4 regions of the Streptomyces sp. NPDC051286 genome follow, and region 1 is predicted to be linked to each of the others. Evidence: riboswitches for the same ligand, from Rfam matches in the RefSeq annotation. Region 1 holds a riboswitch; each other region holds the start of a gene.

Region 1 (5,338 bases):
CGTGAAGCGAGGCGGGAGGGGCGAAACCCGGCCACGACAGGCGCTGCACCCCCGCATCGACTGTCGGTGACCCGACAAAAAGAGTGACTCAACTCCGCTTGGAGTCACCACAGAGCCCCGCTCAGTTCATCTTCCGTTCACCCAGGTTGCCTACGTTCCACGTGCCAATGACGTCGAACGATTGCCTGGGTAAATGGAACACATCACGCTGCTCCTCGCGATTGTGATCGTGACAGCTCTAGTGTTCGATTTCACGAACGGTTTCCATGACACCGCGAACGCGATGGCGACCACCATCTCGACCGGTGCCCTCAAACCCAAGACAGCGGTGGCCATGTCCGCCGCTCTCAACCTCGTCGGCGCCTTCCTGTCGGTGGAAGTCGCCAAAACGATCTCCGGCGGGATCATCAACGAGGACGGACTGCGGACAGAAGTCATCTTCGCGGCCCTCGTCGGCGCCATTCTGTGGAATCTGCTCACCTGGCTGGTCGGCCTGCCGTCCAGCTCGTCCCACGCACTCTTCGGCGGTCTGATCGGCGCCGCGGTGATGTCGGCGGGCTGGTCCTCGGTCAACGGCGGAACCGTCGTCACCAAGGTGCTGCTTCCCGCGGTCGCCGCCCCGGTCGTCGCGGGTGTCGCCGCGCTGCTGGCGACCAGGCTGACGTACCGGATCGGCGGCGGGAACCGCAACGAGGCCCAGGAGAAGGCAACTGCCAAGGGCTACCGGGCCGGCCAGATCGCCTCGGCCGGACTGGTCTCGCTCGCCCACGGCACCAACGACGCGCAGAAGACCATGGGCGTCATCACCCTGGCCCTGGTCACCGGTGGCGTCCTGTCCCCCGGCTCGAACCCGCCGGTCTGGGTCATCGTCTCCGCCGGTCTGGCCATCGCGCTCGGCACCTACCTGGGCGGCTGGCGCATCATCCGCACCATGGGCAGCGGCCTCACCGAGCTCAAGCCGCCGCAGGGCTTCGCCGCCCAGACCAGCGCGGCCACGGTCATCCTGGCCTCCTCGCACCTCGGCTTCTCCCTCTCCACCACCCAGTCCTGCTCCGGCGCCGTGATGGGTGCGGGTCTGGGCCGCCAGGGCGGCGTGGTCCGGTGGTCCACCGCGACCCGGATGTTCGCCGCCTGGGGTCTGACCCTGCCGGCCGCGGGTCTGGTCGGCGCGGGCGCGGAGTTCCTCACCAAGCAGGGCACCTGGGGTGTCGTCGCCGTCGCCGTCCTGCTCGTCGCGGGCTCCGGAGCGATCTGGCTGCTGTCCCGGCGCAAGCCGGTCGGGCACGGCGATGTCGCGCCCACCGGTGAGGTCGCCGAACCGGCGGGTGTCATCACCACCGCCATCGCGGCCGTCACCCCGCCGCCGCCCGCCGGAGCGGCCGCGGTCGCCACGGCAGTGGACACGACCACGGACCTCAAGACCACCATCCCGGCCCAGCCCGGAACCGTCGCCGCCGATCCGGCGCGGCCCGCCACGGTGTAAGGACAGATCACCATGAACATCGACTGGGCAGCTCTCGGCACCGTCTTCGGCGTCTCGCTCGTCGTCACCGTCGCGCTGGTGGGCCTCTTCACCCTGGGCATCGTCGGCCTCTCCAAGCAGCCGGAACCGGCCGCGCAGGGCGGCTCCACCGGAGGCTCCCTGGTGCTCGCCCGCGCGGGCGCGTACCTCTGCTTCGGGCTCTGTGCGGCCTCGGTCGCGTACGGGATCTATCTGATCGTCGCCTGAGCCCCTTTCCGCACTCCGCCATCGGGCCGGACACACCTCACGTGTGTCCTGCCCGATGTGCGTCTGCGCACACTGCACCACCGCAGGTCAACGCCAGGTTGACGGGCGTTCGCGGAGCGTGGTGGACTGCCGGAGCCATTTACGGCGACAGCAGAGGAAGCCGGTGTGAATCCGGCGCGGTCCCGCCACTGTCACCGGGGAGCAGTCCCCCACACCGGAAGTCACGGCCCGCGCATGCGGGCTGGAAGGCCGGGGGAACTGCGGATCCGGGAGCCAGGAGACTCTCGCCGCCGGTCACGTCGAACCAGGGCGCGGACCCTGAGTGAGGACATATCGCCATGCCCGGCTGCCGTGCGTCCGCCGTTTCTGTGCCGCTCTCACCAGGAGCCGGCTGTACCGAGGTCCTTCGAGGCAGCGCGGCCGGCTGAGCCGTGCGAGCCGACCGCATCTTCGCGTACGGCGCCGCCGCCGGCCTGATCGGCGATCTGCTGCTCGGTGATCCCCGCCGGGGGCATCCGGTCGCCGCCTTCGGGCGGGCCGCGGCGGGCCTCGAACGGCGTCTGTGGCGCGACCACCGCGGGTGGGGCGCCCTGCACACCCTGGTCTGCGCCGGAGGCGCTGCGGGTGGAGCCGCGCTCGCCGCCCGTGCCGTACGCCGTCATCCCGCCGCCTCCGTCGCGCTGACCGCGGCCGCCACCTGGTCCGTCGTCGGCGGCACCTCGCTGGGTCGCGAGGCGCGCGCCATCGGCGGCGCGCTCGCCGCCGGTGACATCGAGCTGGCCCGGGAGCGCCTCCCCCATCTGTGCGGGCGCGACCCGCACTCCCTCGACGGGCCGCAGATCGCGCGCGCCGTGGTGGAGTCCGTGGCCGAGAACACCTCGGACGCGGTGGTGGGTGCCCTCGTGTGGGGCGCGCTGGGTGGCGTGCCCGGACTCGTCGCCTTCCGCGCCGTCAACACCCTCGACGCGATGGTCGGGCACAAGTCGCCCCGCCATGTGCGCTACGGCTGGGCCTCGGCCCGCCTGGACGACGTCGCGGGCTGGCCCGGCGCCAGGCTCACCGCAGCGCTCGCCGTGGTTGCCGGGGGGCAGCCACGTCGAGCGCTGCGGGCCTGGCGGGCGGACGCGGGCAGGCATCCGAGCCCCAACGCGGGTCCGGTGGAGGCCTCGTTCGCGGGGGCACTCGGCGTACGGCTCGGCGGGACCCTCGCGTACGGCGGGCGTGTCGAGCACCGGCCGGTACTGAACGGCGCGACCGGCCGTGCGGTGCAGACCGGGGACATCGAGCGCGCGGTGCGGCTGTCGCGCCGCGTGGGGGTACTGGCCCTCGGCGTGTGCGCGGCGGGCCGGCTGATCGCGGGACGCTGGTCGCCCTCGGGGCGGCGTGCGGCCGCGGGACGGAGCGGGAAATGAGCGGCGGGCTGCTGGTCGCCGGAACCACGTCGGACGCGGGCAAGAGCGTCGTCACGGCAGGCATCTGCCGGTGGCTGGTGCGCCAGGGTGTGAAGGTCGCGCCGTTCAAGGCGCAGAACATGTCGCTGAACTCGTTCGTCACCCGCGAGGGCGCGGAGATCGGACGCGCGCAGGCGATGCAGGCGCAGGCCGCCCGGGTGGAACCGACCGCGCTGATGAACCCGGTGCTGCTCAAGCCCGGCGGCGACCGGTCCAGTCAGGTCGTCCTGATGGGCAGGCCGGTGGGCGAGATGAGCGCACGCGGTTACCACGGGGGGCGACAGGAATCGCTGTTCGGCACGGTCGTGGACTGTCTGGAGCAGCTTCGGGGCACCTATGACGCCGTGATCTGCGAGGGGGCGGGCAGCCCGGCCGAGATCAATCTGCGGCGCACCGACATCGTGAACATGGGGATCGCGCGGGCTGCGGGGTTCCCCGTCGTCGTCGTCGGTGACATCGACCGCGGTGGCGTCTTCGCCTCGTTCTTCGGCACGACGGCGCTGCTCAGCGCCGAGGATCAGGCTCTGATCGCCGGCTATCTGGTCAACAAGTTCCGCGGCGACGTGTCGCTCCTGGAGCCGGGTCTCGACATGCTGCACGGGCTGACCGGGCGGCGGACGTACGGAGTGCTGCCGTTCGCCCACGGCCTGGGCATCGACGAGGAGGACGGGCTACGGGTCTCGCTCCGCGGGGCCGTACGCGAGTCGGTCGTCGCTCCGCCGCACGGCGAGGACGTGCTGCGGGTCGCGGTGTGCGCCGTGCCGCTGATGTCCAACTTCACCGATGTGGACGCGCTGGCCGCCGAGCCGGGTGTCGTGGTGCGGTTCGTGGACCGGGCGGAGGAGCTGGCCGACGCGGATCTGGTGATCGTGCCGGGCACGCGCGGGACGGTGAAGGCGCTGGCCTGGCTGCGGGAATGGGGGCTGGCCGACGCGTTGCTGCGACGGGCGGCGCAGGGGCGTCCGGTGCTCGGCATCTGTGGCGGGTTCCAGGTGCTCGCGGAGCAGATCGAGGACGAGGTGGAGTCGCGGGCGGGGCGGGTCGACGGGCTCGGACTGCTGCCGGTGCGGATCCGGTTCGACCGTGAGAAGACCCTCGCCCGGCCGGTCGGTACGGCGCTCGGGGAGCCGGTGGAGGGGTACGAGATCCACCACGGGGTCGCCGATGTGCGGGGCGGCGAGCCGTTCCTGGACGGGTGCCGGGTCGGCGCGGTGTGGGGGACGCACTGGCACGGGTCGCTGGAGAGCGATGCGTTCCGGCGGCGGTTCCTGGGGGAGGTCGCGCGAACGGCGGGACGGCGGTTCGTGGCCGCACCCGACACGAGTTTCGGGGCGTTGCGGGAGGAACAGCTGGACCGGCTGGGGGATCTGATCGAGGAGCACGCGGATACGGGGGCGTTGATGCGGTTGATCGAGGCGGGGGTACCGGAGGGACTGCCCTTTGTGGGCCCCGGGGCGCCGGAGGTGCCGGCGGCCCGTGGGGCCGGGGAGACCGGAGGGTGGGCGTGAGGGGGACGCCCTCCGCGGACTCTGTTCCCCGGCCCGCACCTTCCCGTGACCGGACCTCCGCCCCGGGCCCCGGTCCTCAGGTGCCGGACGGGCTGAGCCGTCGCCCAAAAGCGCTGGACAGCGGGCCGGGCGGACTGGGTGGCGGGCCGGAACGGGTCACCGGTTCTTGGATGGATTTGGATGGATGACGTCGTCAAGGAGGCTTTGTGAGTACCCCGTATCCCTTTACTGCCATCGTCGGCCAGGACGATCTGCGGCTCGGACTGTTGCTGAACGCCGTATCGCCCGCCGTCGGTGGTGTGCTCGTGCGTGGGGAGAAGGGGACCGCCAAGTCCACCGCCGTGCGGGCGCTCGCCGCGCTCATGCCCGAAGTCGATGTCGTCTCCGGATGCCGGTTCTCGTGTGACCCGGTGTCGCCCGATCCGGCGTGTCCCGATGGGCCCCACGAGGCCGGAGGCGGCGTGTCGCGGGCGGCGCGGACCGTGGAACTGCCGGTGGGCGCCTCCGAGGACCGGCTCGTCGGGGCGCTCGACATCGAGCGGGCACTCACCGACGGGGTCAAGGCGTTCGAGCCGGGGCTCCTCGCCGACGCGCATCGCGGAATCCTGTACGTCGACGAGGTCAACCTGCTCCATGACCACCTGGTGGAT
Region 2 (5,338 bases), on a different contig from region 1:
CGTGCCCCTGGACGGCGCTCGCCGCGTGGGCTCCGATCTGCACATTCCCCATCCGAAGGACCGCGTGAAAGGCGCCCCGAGGGTGGACGCGGATGCGCATCTCTCCGTCTCCGAGGAGGAGGAGCTCTACCGTCACTACGGCCTCACCAGGTGAGTTCCACCGCCGGTCCCGGCGACCCGGCGGGCACGGCTCCCGGGAGCGGACAGGCCAGGGGTGGGCCCGCACCGCGCCGGGTTCCACCTCCTGCTTCCGTATGTCCGGCTACTGCGCCCGTCCGGGCAGAAACCTCACCGAGGGCCGCCCGTCCGGGCCGTCCTGGGTGACCACCGCCCGTACCCGGTACACGTCCGCGATGAGTTCCTCGGTGATCACCTCTGCCGGGGTACCGGCGGCTACCACCCGCCCCTCGTTCATGACGACGATCCGGTCGCAGAACATCGCGGCCAGATTGAGGTCGTGCAGGGCGATGACACCGGTGACGGGCAGCGAGGTGACCAGGGACAACAGCTCCAGCTGGTGCTGGATGTCGAGATGGTTCGTCGGCTCGTCCAGCAGCAGTTCACGCGGCTGCTGCGCCAGTGCGCGGGCGATCTGGACACGCTGGCGCTCGCCCCCGGAGAGCGTGTGCCAGGACTGGTCGCTGCGTTCGGCGAGTCCAGTGCGTTCCAGTGCCTCGCGTACCGCGTCTTCGTCCGCGCGGCTGGGCGCCGACCAGGCGCGGCGGTGCGGAATGCGGCCGAGCCCCACAACGTCCCGGACGCGCAGCTCGACCTGGGTGTCGGCGTGCTGGTCTACCACGGCGACCCGCTGCGCGACGGTGCGCCGGCCGATCGCGGCGAGTGGTTCGCCGTCGAGCGTCACCACGCCCGCCGCCGGCGCGAGGACCCCCGCGAGCACCCGCAGCAGCGTGGACTTGCCCGACCCGTTGGGGCCGAGGAGTCCGACGGTCGCACCGGGCGGGGGGACGAGGGAGACTCCGTCGAGGACGAGACGGCCGCCCGCCTCCCGGGAGACCCGCTGGGCGCGCAGACCTGCGGCGGCCCTGATGGATGTCATGTGGTCCTCCGGGTGCGGTACAGGACCAGGACGAACGCGGGTACGCCGATGAGGGCGGTGACGACGCCCACCGGCACCTCCTGCGGCGCGAGGACGGTCCGGGCGAGCGTGTCGACCCAGACGAGGAACACCGCCCCGGCCAGCGCGGTGACCGGTAGCAGCCGCCGGTGTCCGGAGCCGGTGAGCGCCCGGGCGGCATGAGGCAGCACCAGCCCGACAAAGCCGATGGCACCCGCCGAGCTGACGAGCGCGGCGGTCAGCAGCGCGGTCGTGCAGAGCAGCACGATCCGGGTGCGGCCGACATCGACTCCCAGGGCGGCGGCCGCGTCCTGACCGAAGGCGAAGGCGTCAAGCGTACGGGCGTGGCCCAGAGAGATCAGCAAGGTCACGACGAGCACGGTGAAGCAGACCCACACATCAGTCCAGCCGACCCCGCTGAGCGAGCCGAGCAACCAGAACAGCACGCCGCGGGTCTGCTCGGCGTCGGCCGAGGTCATCACCACAAAAGAGGTCAGCGCGGAGAACAACTGCATGGCCGCGACGCCGGAGAGGACGACCCGGTCCGGCGTACCGCCGAGGGTATGACTGAGCAGCAGCACCAGGGTGAACGAGCAGAGCGCCCCGATGAACGCCCCGGTCGAGATCGACACCGCTCCCCCGCCCACCCCGAGTACCACGACCACGACCGCGCCCGTCGACGCCCCGGAGGAGACGCCAAGGACGAACGGGTCGGCGAGCGGGTTGCGGAGCAGGGACTGCATGACCGTGCCGCACACCGCGAGTCCGGCGCCGCACACGGCGGCGAGCAGAGTACGGGGCATGCGCAGGTTCCAGATGATGCCGTCCCGGATCGGGGTGAGCCGCGAGTCGCCCAACCCGAGATGGGCGGCCACCGCGGACCAGACGTCGGCGACGGAGATCCGGGCAGGGCCGATGGTGACGGCGACGGCGACGGACAGGGCGAGCAGGGCGACGCCCGCGGCCCACAGCACACCGTCGCGCAGCCCCCGTGCGCCACCGGCCCTGCGGTGTGCATCGGTTCCGGGTGCCTGCTCCGTACGTACCCCTGCGACCCGTTCGGTGTCCGTCACCCGGCGAGCCCGAACGTCCGCAGTCCGGCGGCGACCTGTTCCAGACCCTCGACCGTCCGGATGGACGGGTTCATGGCCTGCCCGCTGAGCAGCACGTACCGCTTGTGCTTGACGGCGTCCATGTTCTTCGTCGCGGGATTGGACTCCAGGAACTCGATCTTCTTCGCGGCGCTCTCGGCGGTCTGTGCCCTGCGCGTCAGATCGCCGATGACCAGGACGTCGGGGTTGCGGTCGGCGACGGTCTCCCAGCTGATCTGGGGCCATTCCTCATGGGTGTCGTCGAAGACGTTCTTCGCTCCGAGCTCCCTGGTGATGACGCCGGGTGCGCCGCAGCAGCCTGCCAGGTACGGGGCCTTGGAGTCGGAGAACCAGTAGAGGAGAGTGGCGTCGGAGGCGTCGATGCCGTCGGTGGCCTTCTTCACCCGCTCCCGCAGCCGGGCGACGAGCTCGTCGCCGCGCTGCGGGACACCGAACACCGCGGCCAGGTCGCGCACTTCACCGTAGACGCTGTCCATGGTCAGTGCTTCGGTACGCGCTCCGTCGCCGCCGCCGGTGTTGTCCTTGCCGGTGCAGTCGGCGGGCGACACGTAGGTGGGGACACCGAGCTCCTCGAACTGTTCACGGGGGGCGACGCCGCCCTTGGCCAGGGTCGATTCGAACGAGGCGCTGACGAAGTCGGGTTCCTGGTCGAGGACCTTCTCCGACGACGGCCGGTTCTCCGAGAGGCGTGGCACCTTCGCGTTGGCCTTCTCCAGCCCCTTCATCACCGGGTCGGTCCAGGTGGCTGTGGCCGCCAGCCGGTCGGCGAGGCCGAGGGAGAGCAGGATCTCCGTCGATCCCTGGTCGACGGAGACGGCGTGGTGCGGAGCGGCTTCGACGGTGACGGTGCGGCCGCAGTTCCTGAGCGTCACCGGATAGCCTTCGCCATCAGCTGACTTGGCCGTGGAGTTGTCGGTCCCTCCGCCGCACGCGGTCAGCAGGAGGAGTGCCGCCGAGAACAGGGCGGCAGCGCGGGCGGGGCTGGCTATGGACGGCACGGAGTCCCTCTGCGTCTCAGGGCTCATGCGCGGAGCCCGCTGTACGGAGTGCTGTCGCCCGGTACCGGGCGGCAGGTGCCAGCAGGTCTTCGGACTCGGGTTCCTTCGGACGGGACGCCTTCCCAGGACACCCGTGGATGTCCCAGTGGCCGTGGCCCCGCCCGTCCCCCTCACCGCTGCGCGTCAGCTCCGGATTCGCACCGGATTCCCTGGCCCCTACGTGGAGTTTGACTGGCTTTGGCAAGCTATCACGCTGCTCCGCGCGGCTCGTCGGCGGTGCGGTGGGGCCAACGGCGCCCCGGCCGTACCGCCCCGGCATGTGCCGCCCCCTGCCTACGGACGCTGGAGGGCGACCACGGCGTTGTGGCCGCCGAACCCGAAGGAGTGGCTCACGGCGCGCCGGACGGGCCGGAGGCGGGGCTGTCCGGTGACGCAGTCGATGTCGAACTCGGTCGCCGGGGCGTCCAGGTTGGCGATCGGCGGTACGACCCCGCGCTGCAGCGTGAGGATCGTCAGCCCCGCCTCGATGGCTCCGGCAGCTCCCATGCAGTGGCCCAGTACCCCCTTGGGGGCGGTGACGGGTGGCCGGTGCGGGTAGGCCCGGCTGATGAGAGCGGCTTCGGTGGCGTCGCCCAGCGGTGTCGACGTGCCGTGCGCGTTGACGTGCTCGACGTCCTCGGCCGCCCAGTCCGCGTCGCGCAGCGCGGCCTCGACCGCGGCCCGGGCGACGGCGCCGGACGGGTGCGGACTGGTGGGATGGTGGGCGTCGGTGGTGGCGCCCGTCCCGGCGAGCAACGCCCGCGGGACCGCTGCCCGGGCCCGTGCGTCATCCGCCCGTTCCAGCACCATGACGGCGGCACCCTCCCCCATGACCAGACCGGCACGGTCGGCCGCGAACGGCCGGCAGAGGCGGGCTGGGTCGCCGTCCCTCGTGGCGGCGGCACCGGACCGCGCGAATCCGGTCATGGCGACCGGGAAGACGATCGACTCGGTGGCTCCGGCGATCGCGAGGTCGCACTGCCCGGTGACCAGCAGGTCCCGCGCGACGGAGAGCGCGGTGACCCCGGACGAACAGGCGGTGCACGGCGCCAGGCTGGGACCGGTCGCCCCCATCCGGATGGCGATCTCCGCCGCGGGCATGTTCGGAATGGTGAGGAGGATCCCCGCCGGCGAGGTGGCCCCGGGTCCGCGCCGGTCGAGGGCAACGGCCTGTTCGGTCAGGCCCGCGGAGCCTCCGCTGCTGGTGCCGACGACCACGGCGACCCGGCTGCCGTCCCAGTCGGCCGGGTCCAGTCCGGCGTCCGCGACCGCTTCCCGTGCGGCGAGGACGGCGAACTTGACGTACCTCCCCATCCGGAAAGCCGCACGGCCGCCGACCGCTTCGTCCAGATCGATGCCGGAGACCGTGCACGCGAAGTCGATCGCGCAGCCTTCGAGCTCGGGGACGGTGCGGGCCGGTGAGACCCCGGCGCACACCCCGTCCCAGGTGGCGTCGGTGTCGTTGCCGACCGGGGTGATCATCCCCAGGCCGGTGACGGCGACGGCAGGCCTGTTCATCGGGCGTTGCTCATCGCAGGGTCGCCGCTCACGACGGCATCGATGAACATCGTGATGTCGGCAAGGGTGGCGTCCTTGTAGAGCTTGTCGGAGTTGGCCTCGACCCCCAGCGTCTCCTTGATGATGACGGCGAACTCGGCGACGGCGAGGGAGTCCATCTCCAGGCTGTCCATCGTGGAACCCGGAAGGATCTCGGCGGCGGGCACCTTGAAGGTGTTCGTGAGAACGTCGGTGATCTGGGGGTGAATAGCGCTCATGATCTTCCTCTTCGCTAGGTCGTGCGGGTCGCGCAGTTCTTGCAGGTTCTGCTGATGCCCGGGACGGCGGAGCGCACGGTCCCGACGCCGAAGTAACTGACTCCCGATCTGCCGGTTACGCCTTGCGGCGAACCGCTTCGCCAACGATCACCCGCGGCTTCGTACAGCGCCGGGAAAGGACGGATTCGGTCCCCCAGTACGCCAGCAGAACGGCCCGGACTCCGAGGGCCCCGACCGCGTCCCGTACCCGGCACAGCCGCCCGGCGGTGCGCTCGTCCGAAGCATTCACCGCTCCCCCTGCGCCTCGGCGGTGGTGTGCCAGGACGCCTCCGGATCGTC
Region 3 (5,338 bases), on a different contig from region 1:
AGATCGGCGACGTCGGAGTGGAGGTCGACCTCCTCGACCGTCCAGGTGTTCTTGATCGCGTCGCGGTAGCGCTCGTAGAAGTCCGGGTAGCGCATGGGCCGCAGAGTCAGTTCGAAGCCCGGGTCGAGCAGATTCTTGTCGGTCGATTTCATTACTGGCAGGCCTCGCAGGACTCGGGGTTTTCGAGGGAGCAGGCGATCGCGTCCGCGTCGGGAGCCGAAGCCTGCTGCACGGGAAGGGAAGCGGTGGCCGCGGCACGGCCGGACGCCGCCCGGGCGATCCGGGTGGCCGGGCGCGAGCGCAGGTAGTACGTCGTCTTCAGCCCCTGCTTCCAGGCGTACGCGTACATCGAGGAAAGTTTGCCGATCGTCGGCGTCTCCAGGAACAGGTTCAGCGACTGGCTCTGGTCCAGGAACGGCGTGCGCGCCGCTGCCATGTCGATCAGACCGCGCTGCGGGATCTCCCATGCCGTGCGGTACAGAGCCCGTACGTCCTCCGGGATCCAGGGGAAGCCCTGCACCGAGCCGCTCGCCTCGCGCAGTGCCTCGCGGGTCCGCGCGTCCCACACGCCCAGCTGCTTCAGCTCGTTCACCAGATAGGCGTTGACCTGGAGGAACTCACCGCTGAGCGTTTCGCGCTTGAAGAGGTTGGAGACCTGCGGCTCGATGCACTCGTACACCCCGGCGATCGAGGCGATCGTGGCGGTCGGAGCGATGGCGAGCAGCAGCGAGTTGCGCATGCCGGTCTTCGCGATCCGGGCGCGCAGCGCGTCCCAGCGCTCCGGCCAGCTCAGCTCGGTGTCGTAGTGGTCGGGGTGCAGCACGCCGCGGGCGGCGCGCGTCTCGGACCAGGCGGGCAGCGGACCGGACCGCTCGGCGAGGTCGCAGGACGCCTCGTACGCGGCGAGCATGATCCGCTCGGAGATCTTCGTGGAGAGCGCGCGGGCCTCGGGGGAGTCGAACGGCAGCCGCAGCCGGAAGAAGACGTCCTGGAGCCCCATCGCGCCCAGCCCCACCGGACGCCAGCGGGCGTTGGAGCGGCCGGCCTGCTCGGTCGGGTAGAAGTTGATGTCGACGACCCGGTCGAGGAACGTCACGGCGGTACGGACGGTGGAGTCCAGCCGCTCCCAGTCGATGTCGCCGTCGGCCACGAACGAACCGAGGTTGACCGAACCGAGGTTGCAGACGGCGGTCTCGCCGTCGTCGGTGACTTCGAGGATCTCGGTGCACAGGTTCGACGAGTGGACGACGCGACCCTGCTCTGCGGTCTGGTTGGCCGTCCGGTTGGAGGCGTCCTTGAACGTCATCCAGCCCTGACCGGTCTGCGCGAGCGTCCGCATCATCCGGCCGTACAGCTCACGCGCGGGCATCGACTTGCGGGCCAGGCCCTTGGCCTCGGCGGCCCGGTACGCGGCGTCGAACTCGTCGCCCCACAGGTCGACCAGTTCCGGCACATCGGCGGGGGAGAACAGCGACCAGTCGCCGTCCGCGTCGACCCGGCGCATGAACTCGTCCGGGATCCAGTGCGCCAGGTTGAGGTTGTGCGTACGCCGCTGGTCCTCGCCCGTGTTGTCGCGCAGCTCCAGGAATTCCTCGATGTCCGCGTGCCACGTCTCCAGGTAGACGGCGGCGGCGCCCTTGCGGCGGCCGCCCTGGTTCACTGCGGCGACCGAGGCGTCGAGCGTCTTCAGGAACGGCACGATGCCGTTGGAGTGCCCGTTGGTGCCGCGGATCAGCGAACCGCGGGCGCGGATCCGGGAGTACGAGAGGCCGATGCCGCCCGCGTGCTTGGAGAGCCGCGCCACCTGGTGGTAACGGTCGTAGATGGAGTCGAGCTCGTCCAGCGGTGAGTCCAGCAGATAGCAGGAGGACATCTGCGGGTGCCGGGTGCCGGAGTTGAAGAGTGTGGGGGAGGAGGGGAGGTAGTCGAGGCGGCTCATCAGGCCGTACAGCGCGGCGACCTCGTCCAGTGCGCGCACCGACTCGTCCTCGGCGAGGCCGGCGGCGACGCGCAGCATGAAGTGCTGCGGCGTCTCGATGACCTGGCGGGTGAGCGGGTGGCGCAGCAGATAGCGGCTGTGCAGTGTCCGCAGCCCGAAGTAGCCGAACCGGTCGGCGGCGCCGTCGGCGAGGGACTGCTCGACCAGCGCGTCGAGCCGGGCCGCGTGGAGCGCCACGAACGCGGCCGTGCGGTCCGCGATCAGACCCTCGCGGTGGCCGACGGCGACCGAGGCGGAGAACGACAGCGCGCCCTGACCGGCCGCCTCGTCCGCGATGGTGCGGGTCAGGAGACGGGCGGCGAGCCGGGAGTACGCGGGGTCCTCGGCGATCAGACCCGCGGCGGCCTCGGTGGCCAGCGTGCGCAACTCCGCCTCGTCCGACGCGGCGTTGCGGCCGCGCAGCGCGGCGGCGGCGACGCGGCCGGGGTCGGTGTCGGGCAGATCGGCAGTGAGGTCGGTCAGGGTCCGCAGCAGTGCGGCCCCGGGTCCGTCGTTCGTGGTTCCCGCGGACTCGGCGACTGAAGCCGGATCGGCTGGCGCGATGGTCACGTGGTGCTCTCCCTCGCTCGGCTCGGGGCCGGCGGGTGAGCGGGGCAGCCGCACGGAGGCATGCCCGAAGAAGGAGGGCAGCACTGCGTGCAGCGTCCACCGGCCCATCCGCGAGGCCCGGACGTCTGGGCGTCCGGATCGGTCGAGCCGGACGCGCTGTCGGCAGGTCCTCGGACTTTCAGGGTGCGCAAAAGGGACCCGAATATACCGTTGCGGGACAGTTCCGGATTCGCACCGGATTTCCCTGCGGCGACAGCGAGCATGAGCATACATGTGGGGGCCGCCCGATGAGGCAGCCCCCACATGTTGTGTCGAATCGGTTCACAGGCTCAGGTTGTACGTGAGCAGCGCGACGCCCGCAATGGGATCCCGGTCGTGTTCCGGTGGGGGTACGAAGCCGAGCCGATGGCAGATCCGGTGGGCGCCGGACATGGTCGACTGGGTGGACTGGACAAGCCGCTCGACGCCCTCCGCGGCCCGTGCCCGGGCGATACAGGCCCGCACGAGGGCCTCGCCCGCCCCGTGGCCACGCGCCCCCGTGCGACGGTGAGCATCCGGAACTCGGCGGATCGACAGGTCCATGCCGGGAGTGTGCCGTACCGGTGGGGTGGCGCCGGACGGGCTGGGTGCAGCCCGTCCGGCAAGGCACTAGCCGGCGGACGGGCTCGCGTCGGGTGACGGGCTCGACTCGGGCCTGGCCGAGGGGAGTTCCACCTGGACGCCCGGGTCGCCCGCGTCCGCCGTGTAGTCCGCCGGAGAGGTCTCGTCGACGCCCGCCGGGGCCTTCACCGCGTTCAGGACGAAGGTCAGCACCGCGGTCACCACGGCGTTCAGCACGAACGCCGTCAGACCGATGTAGCCGATCTCGCCGATCCCCGGGATCTCCTTCGAGGAGCCGCCGAAGTGCGCCTGGGTCGGGCTCGCCACTCCGTATGCGGCGAGCGTGCCGTACACCATGCCGACTGCCCAGCCCGCGAGCAGCGCCCAGCGGTGGAACCACCGGGTGAACAGGCCGCCGACCAGTGCCGGGAACGTCTGCAGGATCCAGATCCCGCCAAGCAACTGGAAGTTGATCGCGACCGTCTTGTCCATGGTGAGGACGAAGACGAGCGCCCCGACCTTCACCACCAGCGACACCAGCTTGGAGACCTTCGTCTCCTGGGCCGGGGTCGCGTCGGGCTTCAGGAAGTCCTTGTAGATGTTCCGGGTGAAGAGGTTCGCCGCGGCGATCGACATGATCGCGGCGGGAACCAGCGCGCCGATGCCGATCGCGGCGAACGCCACACCGGCGAACCAGTCGGGGAACATGTTCTCGAACAGCTGCGGGATCGCCAACTGTCCGTTCTCCACCTTGACTCCGGCGGCGATCGCCATGAAGCCGAGCAGCGCCAGCAGGCCCAGCATCAGCGAGTACAGCGGCAGGATCGTGGTGTTCCGCCGGATCACCTCACGGCTGCGACTGGAGAGCGTCGCCGTGATCGAGTGCGGGTACATGAAGAGGGCGAGCGCCGAACCCAGGGCCAGGGTCGCGTAACCCCATTGGCCGGGATCGGCGGGCGCGAGGGCGCCGCGCGGTTTGCCGGTTGCGGGGTTGGTCTGTGAGAACGCGTCGCCCGCCTTGGTGAAGATGTCGTCGAAGCCGCCCAGCTTGATCGGGATGTAGATGATCGCTACCGCGATGACCAGGTAGATCAGCCCGTCCTTGACGAACGCGATCAGCGCGGGAGCGCGCAGCCCGGAGGAGTACGTGTACGCGGCGAGCACCGCGAACGCGATCAGCAACGGCAGGTCCTTGACGAACCAGTTGGTGTTCTCGCCGCCGCCGACGCCCATCACGTCCAGCACCGCCTGGATGCCGACGAGCTGGAGCGCGATGTACGGCATCGTGGCGAGGATGCCGGTGACGGCGACCGCCAGCGACAGACCCTTCGATCCGAAGCGACCTCGGACGAAGTCCGAGGTGGTGACGTACCCGTGCTTGTGCGAGACCGACCACAGACGCGGCAGGAAGGTGAAGATCAGCGGGTACACCAGGATGGTGTACGGGACCGCGAAGAAGCCGGCCGCTCCCGCTGCGTAGATCGCGGCGGGTACGGCGACGAAGGTGTACGCGGTGTACAGATCGCCGCCGAGGAGGAACCAGGTGACCCAGGTGCCGAACGACCTGCCGCCCAGGCCCCATTCGTGCAGACTGGCCTCGTTCTCGGCCTTGCGCCAGCGCGCGGCCATGAAGCCGATGACCGTGACGGCCAGGAAGAAGAAGATGAAGACGCCGAGCGCGACGCCGTTCACGCCGTCCTTCATGCCGACGCACCCCCCTTGCGGGCGCGCTGGTCACGCTGCCAGAGCTTGTACGCGACCATCGTGAGCGCCGTGGAGATCAGTACCCAGAGCATCTGGTACCAGTAGAAGAACGGGATTCCGATGAAGGTGGGGTTCACCCTCGCGTACGAACCCACCCAGAGCATCGCCACGAACGGGGCGGCGAGACAGAGGGCGATGAGCACTCTCACCGGTGTGACTGTCGGTGGTTTCGCGTCTGTTTCCTCGGGCATGTGGTGCCTCCGTCCCCTCGCTGATCACCTGTTGTCATGCGCAGGAAATCTAGGGGAGTGTTCCGGCTACCGTCACCCCCTGTCCGTCAAAAGTGTGACGGAGCCGCTGGAGGGATTCTGCCCGGGGGACCGACTCCTGACGCTCTGTCCGCGTCCGGACAGTTGTCCGGTCAGGAGCCGGTCCGCGGTTTCAGTCGGTCGGCCGCTTCAGACGCGCCACGAACTTGTAACGGTC
Region 4 (5,338 bases), on a different contig from region 1:
GGTGGCGTGGACGCGGCGCTTGGCCTGCGTGCCCTCGCCCGGGTCGTTCACCAGGAACGGGTAGACGAGCGGGAGATCGCCCAGTGCCGCGTCCGGGCCGCAGTCCGCGGAGAGGCCCGCGTTCTTGCCGGGCAGCCACTCCAGGTTGCCGTGCTTGCCGAGGTGGATCATCGCGTCGGCCCCGAAACCGCCGTCGTCCCGCGCCGCCGCGATCCAGCGGTACGCGGCCAAGTAGTGGTGCGAGGGCGGCAGATCGGGGTCGTGGTAGATCGCGATCGGGTTCTCGCCGAAGCCGCGGGGCGGCTGGATGAGAATGAGGAGGTTCCCGCGGCGCAGGGCGGCGAGCACGATGTCGCCCTCCGGATTGCGGGAGCGGTCCACGAACATCTCGCCGGGCGGCGGACCCCAGTGCCGCTCGACGGCGTCGCGGAGTCCGTCCGGGAGCGTGGCGTACCAGCGCCGGTAGTCGGCGGCCGGGATACGGACCGGGTTGCGGGCCAGCTGCTCCTCGGTCAGCCACTCCTGGTCGTGGCCGCCGGCCTCGATCAGGGCGTAGATCAGCTCGTCGCCGTCGCCGGAGACCAGGCCGGGGAGTTCGTCCTCGGGCCCGAAGTCGTAGCCCTCGGCGCGCAGTCGGCGCAGCAGGGCGACAGCACTGGCGGGGGTGTCGAGCCCGACGGCGTTGCCGATACGGGAGTGCTTGGTCGGGTAGGCGGAGAGGACGAGTGCCAGGCGCTTGTCCCCGGCCGGGATGTGGCGAAGCCGTGCGTGGCGTACGGCGATTCCGGCGACGCGTGCGGCGCGTTCGGTGTCGGCGACGTACGTGGGCAGTCCGTCCTCGTCGATCTCCTTGAAGGAGAACGGGACGGTGATCAGCCGGCCGTCGAACTCGGGGACCGCGATCTGGCTGGCCGCGTCGAGCGGGGAGACACCCTCGTCGTTGTCCTCCCAGTCGCTGCGCGAGCTGGTCAGGCAGAGAGCCTGCAGGATCGGTACGTCGAGTCCGGTGAGCGCACCCGCGTCCCAGGACTCGTCGTCGCCGCCCGCCGATGCCTCGGCGGGCCGGGTGCCGCCCGCGGCGAGGACGGTGGTGACGATGGCGTCGGCGGCGCGCAGTTCGTCGATGAGTGCGGGTTCCGGGGTACGCAGGGAGGCGACGTACAGGGGGAGGGCGCGGGCGCCCGCGTCCTCGATCGACCGGCAGAGCGCGTCGACGAACGCGGTGTTCCCGCTCATGTGGTGGGCGCGGTAGTAGAGCACCGCGACGGTCGGGCCGTCACAGGCGCGCGCGGTGCGCTCCAGGGGTCCCCAGGACGGTGCGGGTGCCGGAGGCTCGAAGCCGTGGCCGGTCAGCAGCACGGTGTCGGAGAGGAACCGGGCCAGCTGGTCCAGGTTGGCCGGGCCGCCGTGCGCCAAGTAGGCGTGCGCCTCGGCGGCGAGCCCGATCGGGACGGTGGAGGCGGCCATCAGCTGGGCGTCGGGGGCCTGTTCGCCGGTGAGGACGACGACCGGCCTGCCGGTGGCGAGGACCTGGTCGAGCCCTTCCTGCCAGGCGCGGACCCCGCCGAGGAGGCGTACGACGACGAGGTCGGCGCCGTCGAGGAGAACGGGGAGGCCGTCGAGCGGCAGGCGCGAGGGATTGGCGTAGCGGTAGGTCACCGGACCGTCCGCGGCGCGGGCGCTGAGCAGGTCGGTGTCGGACGTCGACAGGAGCAGGATCATGCGGCGTCGGGCCTTCCTCGGGGTGTCCACGCCCCGGGCGGTGTCGGAATGGGTCTCCCCTGCTCGAGCGGTGTCGAGACCTTGGGGAAGGGAGTTCCTGACTCGCCCGGCCCAGGGCCGGACTCACAGTGGCGGGACCGCGCCGGACTCGCACCGGGCTTCCTCCCCTGTCGCCCAAGAGCCCGACAGGCTCTTGGGCGATACCGGGCCGGGTGGCCCGTTGCTAGGCATAGTAAGGGCCTTACATCGGATGGGATTCATACAGCTCAGAATGATGGTCGGTATGCTCGCCGCCATGTCCACTTCCGACACCCCGCCATCGGCCCCGGGGGAGCCCGTCTCCCGTGACCGCGGCGATGCCTGCCCGGGGTCGCTGCGGCTCCACCGGGCGGATGACGGGGCGCTGGCGCGGGTCCGGGTCCCCGGTGGCGTGCTGACTGCCCGACAAGCGGACGCGCTCCACGGTGCCGCACGGGAGTTGGGCGACGGTGAGCTGCATCTCACTTCGCGGGGCAATGTCCAGTTGCGCGGCCTCGGCCCGGAGTGCGGCGGACGGCTCGCCGAACTCCTGGGCGGGGCAGGGCTGCTGCCGTCCCGGAGCCATGAGCGGATACGCAACGTCGTGGCCTCCCCGCTCTCCGGGCTCGACGGCCGGGGCCACCGGGATGTCCGGCCGTGGCTGACCGCGCTGGACGCGCTGTTGTGCGGAAGTGACAAAGCGGCCGGGTTGTCCGGCCGCTTTCTCTTCGCGCTGGACGACGGCCGTGGTGACGTCGATGCCCTGGGCGCGGATGTGACGTTGCTGGGGCAGAGCGACGGGAGCGCGCTCCTGCGGATCGGGGCCGCGGAGGCGGTGCTGAGGGTCTCCGGGGACGATGCGCCGCGCGCGGCGCTCATCGCCGCCGAGACGTTTCTGGCGGCGGCGCAGGAGACGGGCGCCTGGCGGATGAGCGAACTGCCCTTTGCGGCCGAAGAGTTGCTGGAGGCGGTGCGGGTGGCACTGCGGGTGGCCGGTGCCGCGGAGCGCGTACCACCGGCGTCGGCGGCGCAGGAGCCCGCGTACGGCGTCGTGGGCACCGCGGTCTGTGTGGGGGTGCCGCTCGGGCGGCTCACCGGTGCTCAGTGGACGAGCCTGTCCCGCGTGGGCCGCGAGCTGCGGCTGACCCCGTGGCGGAGCGTCGTCGTGACGGGCGTGACGCCCGGCGACGCGGCGGTGCGGCTGCGCGAGTGGGATGCGGCCGGACTGATCGTCGGGCCCGGCTCCGCGTGGACGGGGATCGGTGCGTGCATCGGCCGGCCCGGCTGTGCGAAGTCCCTGGCGGATGTGCGGGGCGACGCGGAGGCCTTCGTACGGACCGCCGGAGAGCCCGTGGCCGGGCAGCTCCCCGTCCACTGGTCCGGCTGCGAACGCCGCTGCGGTCACCCCAAGGGCGCCTGGGCCGACGTCGTCGCCGTTCCGGGCGGGCACCAGGTGGCCCAGGTCCGCGGCGGTGAACGGGGCGCCCCCGTGACGGTTCACGGCAGCCCGTCCGACCTGGCCGCCGCGGTGAACGCCGCCCGCCGCACCCGTACCTGAACCACCGACCCGAGGGCGCTGCAGCCCGACCACCGACCGGAGAGAGCGAAACCACCGTGTTCCAGTACGAGAAGGACGGACCGGCGATCTACCGCCAGTCCTTCGCCACCATCCGCGCCGAGGCGGATCTCGCGGGGCTGCCCGCCGACGTCAGCCAGGTCGCGGTCCGCATGATCCACGCCTGCGGCATGGTCGACCTCGTACGCGACATCGACTTCACCCCGGGGGTCGTGGCCGGTGCCCGCGCGGCGCTGCGCTCCGGTGCGCCGATCCTGTGCGACGTGGCCATGGTCGCCAGCGGGGTCACCCGCAAGCGGCTGCCTGCCGGCAACGAGGTCATCTGCACCCTGTCGGACCCCACGGTCCCCGATCTCGCCAAGAAGCTGGGCACGACTCGCAGCGCCGCGGCGATGGAGCTGTGGCGGGACCGGATGGAGGGGGCGGTGGTGGCCGTGGGCAACGCACCGACCGCCCTGTTCCGGCTGCTTGAGATGATCGAGGAAGGCGCTCCGCGCCCGGCCGCCGTCATCGGTGTGCCCGTCGGCTTCGTCGGGGCCGCCGAGTCCAAGGACGCCCTGGCCGACCATCCGTCCGGTCTGGAACACCTGGTCGTACGGGGCCGTCGCGGCGGCAGCGCCATAGCCGCGGCCGCGCTCAACGCGATCGCCAGCGAGGAAGAGTAAGAGTGAGCGAGCAGAACACGGGTCGGCTGTACGGGGTGGGGCTCGGTCCCGGCGATCCGGCACTGTTGACCGTACGCGCCGTGCAGACCATCGCCGAGGCCGATGTCATCGCCTATCACAGCGCCCGTCACGGACGGTCCATCGCGCGCTCCATCGCCGCCGAGCACATCCGCGCGGACCACATCGAGGAGAAGCTGGTCTATCCGGTCACGACGGAGACCACCGACCACCCGGGCGGCTACCGGGGTGCGATGGAGGAGTTCTACGCAGAGGCCGCGGCCCGGCTGGCCGTGCACCTGGACGCCGGGCGGACGGTGGCGGTGCTCGCCGAGGGCGACCCGATGTTCTACGGCTCGTACATGCACATGCACAAGCGGCTCGCCGACCGGTATCCCACCGAGGTGATCCCCGGGGTCACGTCGGTCAGCGCCGCCGCCGCCCGGCTCGGCACCCCGCTCGCCGAGGGCGAGGAGGTGCTGACGATCCTGCCCGGCACGCTGCCGGAGGAGGAGCTGACGGCCCGCCTGGCCGCCACCGACGCCGCCGTGGTGATGAAGCTGGGGCGCACGTTCCCCGCCGTGCGGCGCGCCTTCGAGGCCTCCGGGCGGCTGGACGAGGCGCACTACGTGGAGCGCGCCACGATGGCCGGGGAGCGCACCGGCGATCTCGCGGACACCGACCCGGACTCCGTTCCGTACTTCGCTGTCGCGGTGCTGCCCAGCCGGATCGACGCGCCGCGGCCGGAGGCGGCCGAGGACGCGGAGCGCGTGGGTGAGGTCGTGGTCGTCGGGACCGGTCCCGCCGGGCCGCTGTGGCTGACCCCGGAGTCCCGCGGGGCGCTGGCCGCCGCCGACGATCTCGTCGGCTACACCACGTACCTGGACCGCGTCCCGGTCCGCCCGGGACAGGCGCGCCACGGCTCCGACAACAAGGTGGAGTCGGAGCGTGCCGAGTTCGCCCTCGACCTGGCCCGGCGCGGACGCCGCGTGGCCGTGGTCTCGGGCGGCGACCCGGGGATCTTCGCCATGGCGACCGCCGTGCTGGAGGTCGCCTCGCAGGACGCGTACGCGAAGGTGCCCGTGCGGGTGCTGCCCGGGGTGACCGCGGCCAACGCCGCCGCCGCCCGCGCGGGCGCGCCGCTCGGCCACGACTACGCCACGGTCTCGCTCTCCGACCGGCTCAAGCCGTGGGACGTGATCGCCACCCGGCTGCGCGCGGCCGCGGCGGCGGACCTGGTGCTGGCGCTGTACAACCCGGGTTCGCGCACCCGCACCGAGCAGGTCGGCAAGGCCCGTGACCTGCTGCTGGAGCACCGTTCGCCGGACACGCCGGTGGTGGTGGGCCGGGACGTGGGCGG

What was found. Region 1 has a riboswitch for cobalamin ahead of ACIBB8_RS30360 (cobalamin biosynthesis protein). Riboswitches for the same ligand answer to the same signal wherever they lie in the genome.
Region 2: another riboswitch for cobalamin. It lies ahead of ACIBB8_RS30990 (ABC transporter substrate-binding protein); the one in region 1 lies ahead of ACIBB8_RS30360 (cobalamin biosynthesis protein).
Region 3: another riboswitch for cobalamin. It lies ahead of ACIBB8_RS31535 (ribonucleoside-diphosphate reductase subunit alpha); the one in region 1 lies ahead of ACIBB8_RS30360 (cobalamin biosynthesis protein).
Region 4: another riboswitch for cobalamin. It lies ahead of cobN (cobaltochelatase subunit CobN); the one in region 1 lies ahead of ACIBB8_RS30360 (cobalamin biosynthesis protein).

Annotation. Positions count from the first base shown of each region.
Region 1 covers NZ_JBITER010000043.1:33,302-38,639, forward strand. The annotation lists gene ACIBB8_RS30350 (anion permease) at 194-1,483, shown strand; gene ACIBB8_RS30355 (hypothetical protein) at 1,496-1,729, shown strand; cobalamin riboswitch at 1,882-2,013, shown strand; gene ACIBB8_RS30360 (cobalamin biosynthesis protein) at 2,161-3,141, shown strand; partial or broken gene ACIBB8_RS30365 (cobyric acid synthase) at 3,138-4,876, shown strand; gene ACIBB8_RS30370 (putative cobaltochelatase) at 4,895-5,338, shown strand, end outside.
Region 2 covers NZ_JBITER010000046.1:20,695-26,032, reverse strand. The annotation lists partial or broken gene ACIBB8_RS31005 (PRC-barrel domain-containing protein) at 1-151, shown strand, start outside; gene ACIBB8_RS31000 (ABC transporter ATP-binding protein) at 263-1,057, opposite strand; gene ACIBB8_RS30995 (FecCD family ABC transporter permease) at 1,054-2,148, opposite strand; gene ACIBB8_RS30990 (ABC transporter substrate-binding protein) at 2,145-3,212, opposite strand; cobalamin riboswitch at 3,248-3,436, opposite strand; gene ACIBB8_RS30985 (beta-ketoacyl-[acyl-carrier-protein] synthase family protein) at 3,519-4,742, opposite strand; gene ACIBB8_RS30980 (acyl carrier protein) at 4,739-4,999, opposite strand; partial or broken gene ACIBB8_RS30975 (acyl-CoA dehydrogenase) at 5,115-5,338, opposite strand, start outside.
Region 3 covers NZ_JBITER010000049.1:9,035-14,372, reverse strand. The annotation lists gene ACIBB8_RS31540 (ribonucleotide-diphosphate reductase subunit beta) at 1-152, opposite strand, end outside; gene ACIBB8_RS31535 (ribonucleoside-diphosphate reductase subunit alpha) at 152-2,548, opposite strand; cobalamin riboswitch at 2,692-2,824, opposite strand; gene ACIBB8_RS31530 (GNAT family N-acetyltransferase) at 2,870-3,130, opposite strand; gene mctP (monocarboxylate uptake permease MctP) at 3,197-4,852, opposite strand; gene ACIBB8_RS31520 (DUF3311 domain-containing protein) at 4,849-5,103, opposite strand; gene ACIBB8_RS31515 (GntR family transcriptional regulator) at 5,294-5,338, opposite strand, start outside.
Region 4 covers NZ_JBITER010000026.1:66,440-71,777, forward strand. The annotation lists gene cobN (cobaltochelatase subunit CobN) at 1-1,722, opposite strand, end outside; cobalamin riboswitch at 1,793-1,924, opposite strand; gene cobG (precorrin-3B synthase) at 2,006-3,298, shown strand; gene ACIBB8_RS24750 (precorrin-8X methylmutase) at 3,355-3,981, shown strand; gene ACIBB8_RS24755 (precorrin-2 C(20)-methyltransferase) at 3,984-5,338, shown strand, end outside.